DNA from 2 places in the Sphingomonas sp. SP6 genome. Region 1 is predicted to be linked to the other one. Evidence: predicted binding sites of a transcription regulator. Region 1 holds the regulator's gene; the other holds the start of a gene.

The links. The regulator LexA, encoded in region 1, represses DNA repair genes until DNA is damaged. The targets are predictions, from matches to a motif close to GTTCCNCNCTTGTTCT.
Positions count from the first base shown of each region.
Region 2: AC4GYY_RS03770 (ATP-dependent helicase) is a predicted target of LexA. The motif match lies at 2,931-2,946, and genes of this name have one in related genera.

Region 1 covers NZ_JBZFLG010000001.1:869,606-876,757, forward strand. Annotated here, with positions in the region: gene AC4GYY_RS04260 (EF-hand domain-containing protein) at 96-383, shown strand; gene AC4GYY_RS04265 (molybdopterin molybdotransferase MoeA) at 510-1,670, shown strand; gene lexA (transcriptional repressor LexA) at 1,726-2,379, shown strand; partial or broken gene AC4GYY_RS04275 (ComEC/Rec2 family competence protein) at 2,951-4,507, opposite strand; gene gltX (glutamate--tRNA ligase) at 4,536-5,948, shown strand; gene AC4GYY_RS04285 (citrate synthase) at 5,971-7,152, shown strand, end outside.
Region 2 covers NZ_JBZFLG010000001.1:768,674-775,825, forward strand. Annotated here, with positions in the region: gene AC4GYY_RS03765 (DUF4145 domain-containing protein) at 1-268, opposite strand, end outside; gene AC4GYY_RS03770 (ATP-dependent helicase) at 603-2,927, opposite strand; gene AC4GYY_RS03775 (M10 family metallopeptidase C-terminal domain-containing protein) at 3,135-4,679, shown strand; gene AC4GYY_RS03780 (inorganic phosphate transporter) at 4,797-6,434, shown strand; gene AC4GYY_RS03785 (MFS transporter) at 6,760-7,152, shown strand, end outside.

The DNA of each region.
Region 1 (7,152 bases):
TTGGGGTGCGCTGCGGCATGATGCGACGGACCGATGCATCCGCACGGCGGGTTCCGCGTTTGGGGGTCGCCGGGAACCGGACTGGAGGGACCACCATGCGCATAATCTTCGCCGCCGCGCTCATCGCGACCTCGCTCGCGGCGTGTTCGCAGCACGACGGCACATCGTCGGATCGGCAGGATCGCAAGGAGCGCCGCGACCGAGGGGATCGCGGAGGCCGAGGCGACCGCGGCGGTCGACTGGAACGACTCGATACCAACAACGACGGTTTCGTCGAGAAGAGCGAGGCGCCCGAGCGGATGCAGCGCCGCTTCGACCGGCTCGACACCGACCACGACGGCAAGCTCTCGGCGGACGAGCTCGGGGCAGGTCGTCGGCGCTGAGAGCGCCGCTCGGCGGGTCGCCTTCCGCAACCTTCGGCCGGCCCCGGCGTGACGCGCCCGCCCGCTCGCGATGATGTGAACCCAAGTGTGACCTTCGAAGCTCCGCCTCACCTTCTCGCCGTCGCCGTGGCGCAGCAACGCCTGGTCGCCGCCGCACGTCCGGTCTCGAGCGAAGTCGTCGCGATCGCCGACGCGCTCGGCCGGTGGACGGCGGCGCCCGTGATCGCCCGGCGCACCCAGCCCGCCGCCGACCTGTCGGCGATGGACGGCTATGCGATCCGCGCCGCCGACCTGCCGGGGCCCTGGCGGGTGATCGGGGAAAGCGCGGCAGGCAGACCCTTCGCCGGAGGGATCGGCCCGGGCGAGGCGACCCGGATCTTCACCGGCGCCGCCCTGCCCGCGGACGCTGACGCGGTGCTGATCCAGGAAGAGGCGCGGCGCGACGAGGACCGGCTGATCCTCACGGGCGAAGGTCCGACGGGGCCGAGCCGCAACGTCCGTCGTCGCGGCCTCGATTTTACGGACGGTCAGGAGCTGGTCGCCGCGGGCGAACGCTTGACTCCCGCTCGCCTGGCGGTCGCGGCCACCGCCGGCGTCGCTGCGGTTACCGTCCGCCGCCCGGTCCGTGTCGCGATCGCCAGCACGGGCGACGAACTGGTTGAGGTCGGTCAGCCGATCCCCGATGGAGGCCTGCCGGAGTCGAACCGCCTACTCCTGCGCAGCTTGCTCGCCGATCTGCCGGTCGAGATCGTCGATCTCGGCATCCTTCGCGACGATCTCGCCACCCTGCGCGACGCCTTCGCGGCGGTCCGCTGCGACCTGCTGCTCACCACCGGCGGCGCGTCGGTCGGCGATCACGACCTGGTCCGGCCGGCGCTGGAGACGGCAGGGGCGACCATCGACTTCTGGCGGATCGCGCTGCGACCGGGCAAGCCGATGATGGCCGGTCGGCTTGGCGACGCGCAGGTGCTCGGCCTCCCCGGCAATCCGGTCTCGGCCTTCGTGACCACCATCCTGTTCGCGCGACCGCTCGTCGCCGCACTGGCAGGCGCCCGCGATCCCATGCCGCGAACCACCACCGGGACGCTCGGGGAGGATCTGCCCGGCAACGGCGCCCGCACCGATTATCTACGTGCCGAGCTGCGTGATGGCCGCCTCTTCGCCGCCGCGATTCAGGACAGCTCGATGCTCCTCACGCTCGCCCGCGCCAACTGCCTGATCGTGCGACCGGCGCATGCACCGCCCACTGTCACGGGCGACTCGGCGGAGATCCTGATGATCGCTTGACGTGTGCAAGAGCGTTCCGTAAAGGTTCGTCGTCTGTTCGCCAGCGAGGCCGATCATGCTCACGCGCAAGCAACACGAACTCATCTGTTTCATCGACGATCGCCTGACCCAGACCGGGGTTTCGCCCTCGTTCGAGGAGATGAAGGACGCGCTCGACCTCAAGTCGAAGTCGGGGGTCCATCGCCTGATCTCCGCACTCGAGGAGCGTGGCTTCCTCCGCCGATTGCCCAATCGCGCCCGCGCGCTGGAGGTGATCAAGATGCCCGAGCGCGCCGAGGCGAAGAAGCCGACGCGCGCCGCCACGCCCCGGCCCGAGCCGGCGAACGACACCGTCGAGATCCCGCTGCACGGCCGCATCGCCGCGGGCGCCCCGATCGAGGCTTTCGAGGGCTCGACCACGCTGTCCGTCCCCGCCGCGCTGCTCGGCTCGGGCGAGCATTACGCGCTCGAGGTCTCGGGAGATTCGATGGTCGAGGCGGGCATCCTCGATGGCGATTTCGCGCTGATCCGCCGTCAGGAGGTCGCGCGCGACGGCGAGATCGTGGTCGCGCTGATCGAGGACAGCGAGGCGACGCTCAAATACTTCCGTCGCGAGGGTGCGATGATCCGCCTCGATCCCGCCAATCGCGCCTACGATCCCCAGCGCTACGCGCCCTCGCAGGTCCGCGTTCAGGGAAAGCTGTCGGGGCTGCTCCGCCGTTACGACTGACTGCCCGCCACGGATGTTCGTCGCCGGGCTGGAGGACGGTGGCGACCCGCCCGGCCGCGAGCGTCACCGCCACGCCGCCCGTTGTCGCCAGCACGTCGCGGTCGAGCCGTAGCCATGACGGCCGGCATCGCCACGGCAGCGGACGCTCGCTGATGACGATGTCGGCGCCCCGGCAGGCCGCGATCAACTCGTCGATGGGGACCCGGTAGGCGCTTCGCGTCGCCACGACGCGCCACCGCCGCCCGCCCGCCTCACGGTCGACGATGCACAGGTCGCGCGTGCATCGCGCCTCGGGCTGATCGACCAGGAACACCGGATCGCCGTCCACCCCGCCGTTCTCCGCCAGCGTGTCCAACGTATAGTCTCCCGCCCGGTCGCGCAGCACGGCGACGCCCGCTGCGGTTCGGATCGCGAGATGCCGTCCGTCGCCGGTCACCAGCAGGTCCGGAGTCGGGCTCAGCAGCGCCCAGACGAGCCCCGCCGCGAACGGTGCGGCTCCGAGCCGGCGCCAGCGCGTCCGCCACAACGCCGTCCACAGGCCGCCGGCGACCATCAGCGCGAACGCTCCGCCTGGCATCGCGGGCAGCGCCGCCACCGCCCCCGGCGCGGCGGCGACCCGGTGGGCAAGCCAGAGCAGTAGCGCCAGTGTCCGCTCGAGCAGCCACCACAGCGGCCCTGCCAGGCCCGTCGGCTCGAAGACGAGCGCCGACGCCTCCAGCGGCATCACGACAAAGGTGGTCAGCGGGATGGCGACGATGTTGGCGACGGCCCCGTACAGCCCGGCCTTGTGGAAGTGATAGACGGCGATCGGCATCAGCGCCGCCTCGACCACCAGCCCCGTCAGCAGCAGCGACCCTCCTTCGCGCGCGACCCTTCGCCACCTGGCCTCGTCGCGCGGCAGGAACCAGGCACGCACCTTCGGGTGCTCGTGGAGCGCGATGATCGCGGTCACCGCCGCGAACGACAATTGGAAGCTTGGACCCGCCAGCGACTCGGGCCAGACCAGCAGCACGATGACCGCCCCCGCCGCGACCAGCCGCAGCGTCACCGCCTGCCGCCCGACCGCCATGGCCGCGAGCACGAGCAGCGCCGCGACGCAGCTGCGGATCGTCGGCACCTCCGCGCCGGTCAAGAGCGTATAGCCGATCGCCACCAGCGCCGCTGCGCCACCTGCCACCAGCGGCAGCCGCCCGGTCAACGCCAGCGCCGGACTGAGCGCGAGCACGCGGAGCACCAGCCACATCGTCAGCGCCACCGCCGCGGTGATGTGGAGGCCACTGACCGACAGGAGGTGCGCCAGCCCCGCCCGCCGCATCGCTTCCGAGTCGTCGTCCGCGATCGCACCCGTGTCGCCGGTCGCCAGCGCCGCCGCGATCCCGCCCTCGCTGCCGGGCACCCTCGCCTCGATCAGCCGGCTCAGTCGCGAGCGCAGGCCGTCTTCGGCAACGCCGGGAGAGATCACCGTCACCGGCGCGAACGCCCGGCCCGTCGCGCCCAGGCGGGCGAACCACGCGACCTGGGCGAAATCGTACGCGCCGGGCACCGCCGGCGACGGCGGCGGCATCAGCCGAGCCCGCTGTCGGATGACCGCTCCGGCGGTCAGCCCGGGTGGGGCGTCGCCGACAGCGACGTTGAGCCGGATCGACCTGGGCGTCGGCACGGTGGTCTGCCGGCCCGTAGGCGCGATCCGCGTCGGGATCATCGTCACCCGCACCAGCTCGCGCGCCGGCAGATGCTGGACGCGCGTGACCCGCCCTTCGACCGCGGCGACGACCGGAGCGGCGAGGACCGGCGCGCGCGCCCGTTCCGCCGACGCCCAGGCGAGCGCGACTCCCAGCGCGACCGCGCCACCCGCTGCCGCGACCGCAAGCCCCGCGCGCCCCCCGCGCCATGCGGTCAGCCCCAGGCAGCCGACCGCCAGCGCCGCCGCGATCGCCGCCAGCCATCCGGTCCGGGTCGGCAGCGCGAACCACGCGGCGACGCCGAGGCCCAGCATCACCGGCAACCAGAGCGGCAGCTGGTCGCGCTCCGCCTCCAGCCAGCGCTCCACCGGCTCGCGCCACCGCCGCCCGCTGGTTTGAAGCGGTTCGAACGCCGTGCTACGGGCGGCTGCGGCTGAACTGGCCATCGAGATTCCAGCCTGGGAGCAAGCGCGCTTGAGCGCAACCACCGATCCCGCGGGCGGCCCCGCGGCGCCTGTCGTCACCCGTTTCGCGCCTTCGCCGACCGGGTTCCTCCACCTGGGCGGCGCGCGGACCGCGCTGTTCAACCTGCTGTTTGCGCGCCACCATGGCGGCACGTTCCTCCTGCGCATCGAGGACACCGATCGCGCGCGCTCGACCCAGCCCGCGATCGACGCGATCCTCTCGGGGATGCGCTGGCTCGGGCTCGACTGGGACGGCGACGTCGTGTTCCAGTTCGCGCGCGCCGATCGCCATGCCGAGATCGCGCATGCAATGGTCGCGAGCGGCCACGCCTATCGCTGCTACATGACCGCGGAGGAGATCGACGCGATGCGCGCCGCGGCGCAGGCGGCGAAGCAGCCGCTGCGGATCCGCTCGCCGTGGCGCGATCGGACCGACTGGCCAGAAGGCGAGCCCTACGTCCTGCGCCTCCGCGCCCCGACCCAGGGCGCGACCACGATCCACGACCGCGTCCAGGGCGAGGTCACCGTGCAGAATGCCGAGCTCGACGATCTCGTCCTGCTCCGCTCCGACGGGACGCCGACGTACATGCTCGCGGTGGTCGTCGACGATCACGAAATGGGCGTCACCCACGTGATCCGCGGCGACGACCATCTCAACAACGCCTTCCGCCAGCTGCCGATCTATCGCGCCAACGGCTGGCCGGAGCCGGTTTACGCGCACATCCCGCTGATCCACGGCGCGGACGGGGCGAAGCTCTCCAAGCGCCACGGCGCCGTCGGGATCGAGGCGTATCGCGACGAACTCGGGATCCTGCCCGAGGCGCTCGGCAATTACCTGCTCCGTCTCGGCTGGGGGCACGGCGACGCGGAGATCATCAGCCGCGACGAGGCGATCGCCTGGTTCGATCTGGACGCGGTCGGCAAGTCGGCGTCGCGGTTCGATCTCAAGAAGCTCGAGCATCTCAACGGCCATTACATTCGCGAGGCGGACGATTCGCGGCTCGCTGCGCTCGTCGCCGAGCGACTCGGCCGCTTGGATGCGGACCCGTTGCTCACGCGAGCGATGCCGGCCTTGAAGCCGCGGGCCGCCAATCTGAACGAGCTCGTGGACGGCGCCGCCTTTCTGTTTGCGCAGCGCCCGATCGAGATCGCGGCGGATGCCGCCCCGCTTCTCGCGGGGGATGCGTTGACGGTCCTGGCCGCTCTCCACGCCGCTCTTGACGCGGTGCACAACTGGAATACGGAGGCGCTCGAAAACACGGTCCGTCGGGTGGCCGAGGAGGCGGGCGTCAAGCTCGGCCAGGCCGCCCAGCCGCTCCGCGCCGCGCTCACGGGACGCAGGACGTCGCCGGGAATCTTCGACGTGCTCGAACTGCTCGGGCGCGACGAGAGCCTGGCCCGGATCGCCGACCGCCTGTCCTGACGAAGTTCACTCGGAGTATCCCATGACCGACACCGCCAAGCTCTCGCTCTCGGGCAAGGACTTCGACTATCCCGTCCTCTCGGGCACGGTCGGGCCGGACGTCATCGACATCCGCAAGCTCTACGCGCAGACCGACGCCTTCACCTACGATCCCGGCTTCACCTCGACCGCGAGCTGCCGGTCGGAGCTGACCTATATCGACGGCGACGCGGGCGTGCTGCTCCACCGCGGCTACCCGATCGGCGAACTGGCCGAACAGTCGAGCTTCATGGAGGTCTGCTACCTCCTCCTGAACGGCGAGCTGCCCAAGGGCGAGGAGCTCGACGGCTTCATCGATACGATCACGCGACACACGATGGTCCACGAACAGCTCGCGAGCTTCTTCCGCGGGTTCCGGCGCGACGCCCATCCGATGGCGATCATGTGCGGCGTGGTCGGCGCGCTGTCCGCCTTCTACCATGACTCGACCGACATCCACGATCCGGTCCAGCGCACCATCGCCAGCCACCGGCTGATCGCCAAGATGCCCACGATCGCGGCGATGGCGTACAAGTACAGCGTCGGTCAGCCTTTCCTCTATCCGGACAATTCGCTGAGCTACACCGGCAACTTCCTGCGGATGACGTTCGGCGTCCCGGCCGAGAAGTATGAGGTCAACCCCGTCGTCGAGAAGGCGATGGATCGCATCTTCATCCTCCACGCCGATCACGAACAGAACGCCTCGACCTCGACCGTCCGTCTCGCGGGTTCGTCGGGCGCCAACCCGTTCGCGTGCATCGCGGCGGGGATCGCCTGCCTCTGGGGCCCGGCGCACGGGGGCGCGAACGAAGCGGCGCTCAACATGCTGCGCGAGATCGGCACACCCGATCGCATCCCGGAGTTCATCGCACGCGCCAAGGACAAGAACGATCCGTTCCGCCTGATGGGCTTCGGGCACCGGGTCTACAAGAATTACGATCCGCGCGCGACCGTGATGCAGAAGACCGTGCGCGAGGTCTTCGACGCGCTCAAGGTCAACGACCCGCTGTTCGACACCGCGCTGCGGCTCGAGGAGCTGGCGCTGAGCGACGATTACTTTGTCGAGAAGAAGCTGTTCCCCAACGTCGACTTCTATTCTGGCGTGATCCTGTCGGCGATCGGCTTCCCGACCTCGATGTTCACCGCGCTGTTCGCCTTGGCGCGCACCGTCGGGTGGGTCGCGCAG
Region 2 (7,152 bases), 100 kb from region 1:
CTATAATATCAAGAAGAGTACTCACCGTCTCCGCAGTCGGAGCGAAGTTGCGATGCATTGCTGCATGCCCCGCCTCTACCAACGTGTCTTTAAACATTGGAGCCTGGACTTTAGCTATAAAGCCCTCAGCGCAGAATCTATTTATATTTTCCACAAAAGATCCTTGATCTCCAACTTGATCAATCATCACGTGCTCTACTAAAGCTCTAATCCCCATCACAGCTAATCGATGTGCGCCCGCTGCCTCCGCTTCATAAATCTCGTCGATAAGACTGCCTAGAGCGTTAAGCTTAACATTTGTACGGTAGAAATGACCGGCGCCACATCGGCTTCTGACGCACTATAGACGGCGGGTAATGCTCTTTGTGAACGATTGGCTGTCCATCTGGATCGGCATCCTCCGAGAACCAATGATGATGTTCAAAATGGATGTCATCGCATCCCATGCATCTCAGAGCAACAAACGTGTCATTGCCATCAAACATAATGTAGTTGTTTTCGACTTCCTGCCAAGGGATCGATCTCTCGAAAATCCGTTCGTGATTGGTCTCGCGTAGGCACTTGTTGCAATGTGCTTTGGTCGATTGAATCGTCATGCAATATCACCCCGCCGTCACGAACGAATCCATCACCCGCTTTTGCCCCGCCTTCTCGAAGTCGATCTCGAGCTTGTTGCCCTCGATCAGCAGGATCGCGCCGTAGCCGAACTTCTGGTGGAACACCCGCTGGCCCACCGCGAGGTCGCTGCGGCCCTTGTTGCCGAGGCTGATCGCGCTCGCGCGGCTCTCCACTACGCGGGAGGGCTCGCGCGAGAAGGTGCGGCTCTGCCATTCGCCGCCGTTCGGGATCGTGCCGCCGAGCGTCCCCGCCGCGCGCTGCCAGCCCGGCCCACGCCCCGTCCCGCGCGCCACGTCGGCGAAGGGATCGGCGCGTTCGGACCAATTGGCCTGCCACAGGCTGGCGCCGCCGGTCATGGTCGTCTCGCTGTCGATGTGGGCAAGCGGCAGTTCGCCGACGAAGCGCGAGGGGATCGAGCTGGTCCACTGGCCGTAGATGCGGCGGTTGGCGGCGTGGAAGATGAAGGCGCGACGCCGCGCGCGGGTGATCGCGACATAGGCGAGGCGGCGCTCCTCCTCCAGCGAGCGGGTGCCGCCTTCGTCGAGCGCGCGCTGCGAGGGGAAGACGCCTTCCTCCCAGCCGACGAGGAAGACGGTGTCGTATTCCAGCCCCTTGGCGGCGTGGATGGTCATGATCGTGACCTTGGGGTCCTCGCGCGTCCCCTCGTTGTCCATGACGAGGCTGACGTGTTCGAGGAACGCGCCGAGCGTCTCGTACTCCTCCATCGCGCGCACGAGTTCGGTCAGGTTCTCCAGCCGCCCCGCCGCCTCGGTCGTCTTCTCGGCCTGGAGCATCGCGGTATAGCCGCTCTCGTCGAGGAGCTGGCGCGCGAGTTCGGGGTGGGGCAGCTCCGACGCCATCTGCCGCCAGCGGGCGATATCGCCTACGAGGTTGCCGAGCGAGCGGCGCGCCTGCGGGGTCAGCTCGTCGGTGTCGAGGATGCGCGCCGCCGCCGCGGTCAGCGACAGGCCGTTCGCGCGGGCGAGCTGGTGGACGCGCGCGACCGCCTTGTCGCCCAGCCCGCGTTTGGGGACGTTGACGATCCGCTCGAAGGCGAGGTCGTCGGCGGGCTGGTTGACGACGCGCAGATAGGCGAGCGCGTCGCGGATCTCGGCACGCTCGTAGAAGCGGAAGCCGCCGACGATGCGATAGGGCATGCCGATCGCGATGAAGCGATCCTCGAACTCGCGGGTCTGGTGCTGGGCGCGGACGAGGATGGCGACGTCGTCGAGGCTGGTCCCGTTCTTCTGCGCCGCCTCGATCTCGTCGGCGACGCGGCGCGCCTCCTCGGGGCCGTCCCAGACGCCGACGACGCGGACCTTCTCGCCGGCGCCGAGCTCGGTCCACAGCTCCTTGCCGAGGCGCCCGGCGTTGTTCGCGATCACCCCGCCCGCCGCGCCGAGGATGTGGGGAGTCGAGCGGTAATTCTGTTCGAGGCGGATCACCTTGGCGCCGGGGAAATCCTTCTCGAACTTGAGGATGTTCTCCACCTGCGCGCCGCGCCACGAATAGATCGACTGGTCGTCGTCGCCGACGCAGCAGATGTTGCGGCGCTCCTGCGCGAGCAGGCGAAGCCAGAGATACTGGACGCTGTTGGTATCCTGATATTCGTCGACCATGATGTAGCGGAAGCGCTGCTGATAGTGTTCGAGCACGCCGCGGTCGGTCTTGAGGATCGTCAGCACGTGGAGGAGGAGGTCGCCGAAGTCGCAGGCGTTCACCGCCTTCAGCCGCGCCTGATATTGTTCGTACAGCTCGCCGCCGCGGCCGTTGGCGTAGCGCTCGCTCTCGCCGGCGTCGATCTCGCGCGGGACGAGGCCCTTGTTCTTCCATTCGTCGATGAGGCCGGCGAGGCTGCGCGCGGGAAAGCGCTTCTCGTCGATGTCGGCGGCGACGATCAGCTGCTTGAGGAGCCGGAGCTGATCGTCGGTGTCGAGGATGGTGAAGTTCGATTGCAGCCCGACGAGCTCGGCGTGGCGGCGGAGCATCTTCGCGCCGATCGCGTGGAAGGTGCCGAGCCAGGGCATGCCCTCGACCGCGTCGCCGACCAGCCGCCCGACCCGCTCACGCATCTCGCGCGCGGCCTTGTTGGTGAAGGTGACGCTCAGGATCTCGGACGGCCAGGCGCGCCTGGTGTAGAGCAGGTGCGCGAGGCGGGCGGTGAGCGCGGCGGTCTTGCCGGTGCCGGCGCCGGCGAGGACCAGGACCGGGCCGTCGGTGGTCAGCACCGCCTCGCGCTGGGGCGGATTGAGCGCGGCGAGGTAGGGCGGGTCGCGCTCTGCGCTGGTCGAGATCGGCTGAGGGGTCACCCGTGAACAACTAGGCAACATCGTCGCCGGGTACAACCACGCGGCGAGCCGCGAGCGCGGCCATCCGATGTACGCAACGGCTTGTCGCAAACCGCCTGGGGGCTTGGGCGCGCCGTAAAGGCCGGGGGCTGGCGAAGCAACAATCGTTCAGGCTAGGTTGCGGAATCGGCCTGACCGAACGGGCCGGGGGACAAAGGGGTTCTTTTCATGAAGCAGCAGCAGACGTACGGCCCGCGTGCCGGTTACGAAGACGTGGCGAATTTCGATCGGGTCGTGGCTCATCTCGACGGCACCGCGGCGAAGCTGAACTGGTCGCTCGGCGGCTCGGACGGCGCGGTCGTCTCGGCCAAGCCGCCCAAGAGCCCGAGCGCCGCGGACGAGGTCGGCTTCGTCAACGGCCTGAAGGCCGACGGCACGATCAACAGCACCTCCTATTGGGGCAGCGTCGGCAAGACCGCCTACAAATGGGGCAGCGACGACCATGCCGGCACCTCGGGCGGGACGGTCAAATATTATTTCGATCCGGCGTCGAAGTGGAGCGCCGCCGAGAAGATGACGTGGCTTCAGGGCTTTTCGATGTGGGCGGGCGTCGCCAACATCCAGTTCGAAGAGACCAAGTCGTCGAGCGCCGCGAACGTGACGCTTCGTCGCGGGCATGACGGCGGCGCCTATACGTCGCTGTCCACCACGCGCGGCTCGGGCGACGATCTCGGCCATCCGTCGGGCAAGGGGCTGATCTCGATCGACACCAGCACGCCCGGGTTCGAGCTCGACGGCGGGTTCGACACCTACGGCGGCTATGGCCTGTCGTCGGTGATCCACGAGATCGGGCATCTGATCGGCCTCGGCCATGGCGGCGCCTATAACGGCAACGTCGATCCCGCGACCCAGCAGTTCAGCGCCTACGACGACCGGATGTACACGATCATGTCGTACATCTTCTGGGGCAACGACGACGCCAAATACCTGTCGCAGAACCCGTATCAGGGCACCGACTGGGGCATCACCGACGATGGTATCCGTCGCCAGGCGCCGCACACCATCATGCAGCTCGACATCCAGGCGATCCAGCAGATCTACGGCGTGTCGACCGATTCGCCGTTCGAGGGCGGCCAGACCTACGGCTTCCACTCGAACATCCAGGGCGCGTTGCACGACTTCTTCGACTTCACGGTCAACACCAACCCGGTCGTGACGCTCTACAATCAGGGCACGAACAACACGCTGGATCTGTCGGGGTACGGCGACGCCCAGCGCATCGACCTGCACGGCGGCGCCTTCTCGGACGTGGGCGGGCACACCAACAACGTCGCGATTGCGAAGGGCACCGTGATCGACCACGTCATCGGCGGATCGGGCAACGACACGATCGTCGCCAGCGACGTCGGCACCAGCATCACCGGCGGCAAGGGCGTGGATACGCTGACCGGCGGCGCCGGCGCCGACACGTTCATCTTCGACGACGGCGACTCGGGCAAGAAGGCCGCTGTGGCCGACGACATCACCAACTTTACCCACGCGCAGGGCGACCGGATCGACCTGTCGGCCATCGACGCGATCAAGGGAGGCGGCGACGACACCTTCACCTTCATCGGTTCGTCGGCCTTCACCGGCCATGCGGGCGAGCTTCGCTTCGTGGTGAGCAACGGCGATCTCACCCTGAGCGGCGACGTCAACGGCGACGGCAAAGCGGACTTCCTGATCCACTTCGACCACATCACGACGCTCGTCGTCGGCGATCTGGTCCTCTGATCGCATCGCCTTCGGCGAATCCTGCGTCCCGGCCGCACCGCGTGCGGCCGGGACATGCGGCCGGCGCGAGCCGCGCCGGTCATCAAAGCGTCATGTCCACAGGCGATGAGCGTGCGCATGGCCAGCACCGCGATCGCCGCCGAGCCCGGAACCCGCCACGCCGGGCCGCACCTCGACAAGCCCCTCCATCCCGCGGGACGCTGGATGTTCCTGGCGGTGCTCGCCGCCGGGCTGATCTATGCGGTGATCTCGATCGTCACTGAGACGCAGTCGGTCGGCGAATCGCTGGCGATCGGCGCCTTCCTGTTCCTCGGCCTGGCGCTGCTGATCGCGCTCGGCTTCGAGTTCGTGAACGGGTTCCACGATACCGCCAATGCGGTCGCGACCGTGATCTACACCCATTCGCTGTCGCCACCCGTCGCGGTGGTGTGGTCGGGCGTGTGGAACTTCATCGGCGTGCTCACGTCGAGCGGGGCGGTCGCCTATTCGATCATCACGCTGCTGCCCGTCGACCTGATCCTGCATGTCGGCAGCGGCGCGGGCTATGCGATGATCTTCGCGCTGCTGCTCGCCGCGATCGCGTGGAACCTGGCGACCTGGTTCGTCGGCATCCCGAACTCCTCGAGCCACGCGCTGATCGGCTCGATCCTGGGCGTCGGCCTGGCCAACCAGCTCATGGCGGGGGCGGACGGCACGTCCGGGGTCGACTGGGGGCAGGCGGAGAAGGTACTGGCGGCGCTGCTGTTCTCGCCCATCGTCGGGTTCGTCGGCTCGCTGGTGCTGCTGCTCGTCATGAAGCGCGCGCTGCCCGACAAGACGCTGTACGAGGAACCCAAGGGTCAGCAGCCCCCGCCCAAGGGCATTCGCGCGCTGCTGGTCTTCACCTGCACCGCGGTCTCGTTCGCGCATGGGAGCAACGACGGGCAGAAGGGCATGGGCCTCATCATGCTGATCCTGATCGGCGTCGCCCCGACCGCCTATGCGCTCAACCGGACCATGCCCGACAGCGCCACGCCGGCGTTCGTCCAGTCGGCCGACCGGGCGGCGCAGGGCTTCGTCGCGATGGGGGGCAAGCCCGACACGTCGTTGCCCCACGCCCGCGCGACGCTGACCGACGCGCTCAAGACGCGGAAGCCGAACTCGCCCGAGGTCTATGGCGCGGCCGCGTCGCTTTCGACCGATATCTCGAACCGGGTTCAGCAATACGGGTCGCTTCGCCAGGTGCCCGCGGCGGCGACGCCCAACCTGCGCAACGACATGTATCTGGTGCTCGACACGGCCACGCTGATCACCAAGGGGGATGCCGCCAAGGCGCTGCCCGCGCCGGCGGTGAAGGCGGTCACCGATTACCAGAAGAATCTGGAGAAGGGGACGCGCTACATCCCGATCTGGGTCAAGGTGGCGGTCGCGATCGCGCTGGGGCTGGGGACGATGGTCGGGTGGAAGCGGATCGTCGTCACCGTCGGCGAGAAGATCGGCAAGAGCCACCTGACCTACGGCATGGGTGCCGCCGCCGAGCTGACCGCGGCGTCGACCATCCTGCTCGCCGTCGGTTATGGGATGCCGGTTTCGACGACGCACATCCTGTCGTCGGGCGTGGCGGGCGCATCGGTCGCGAACGGGGCGGGGCTCCAGCGGCGGACGATCCTGGCGATCGTCTCCGCCTGGGTGATGACGCTACCCGCGGCGATGCTGCTGGCGGGCGTGCTCTACTGGCTGCTGCTGGGGGTGGTCAGGATGGTCGGGCTCGGCTGAGCCCGCGATCGCCGTTCCGACGGCTGCGAAGCGATCACCCGCTCACCGTCGCGTCGGCTGTCCGGCGCGGCGGTGTCGCGTGACGGGTCGGACACGAAAAATCGGGGCGGCCCCGGTGGGACCGCCCCGCAGTTCAGGGATGCCGGGCCGAAGGGGGAAGGGCCCGGCTGCCGTCGCCAACAGGGGAGAAAACGACGGCGAAGACCCAGGTAGAGCCCGCGGATTGCGCGCGTGTGTCCGCGGGGCCGTTCATATGTTGCCCACGCGAAATCTTCCCCTCGCCATCCCCGTTCCGCTTGCCGCGCCCGGCCGCTAGGCTGGCGGGATGACCCATCCTCATACGCGCATCCTGCTCGCGAGCCTCGTCGGCACCTCGGTCGAGTTCTACGATTTCTACATCTATGCGACCGCGGCGAGCCTGGTGTTCGGGACGCTGTTCTTCCCGGCGAGCGACGAATCGGCGCGGCTGCTCGCCAGCTACGGCAGCCTAGCGGTCGCCTTCGTCGCGCGACCCATCGGGGCGTGGGCGTTCGGCCATTACGGCGACCGCGTCGGGCGCAAGTCCACCCTGGTCGCCAGCCTGCTGCTGATGGGGGGATCGACGCTCGCGATCGCCGTCCTGCCGACGTTCGACAGCGCCGGCTATCTCGCGCCCGTCCTGTTGTGCCTGCTGCGTTTCGGGCAAGGCTTCGGGTTGGGCGGCGAGTGGGGCGGGGCG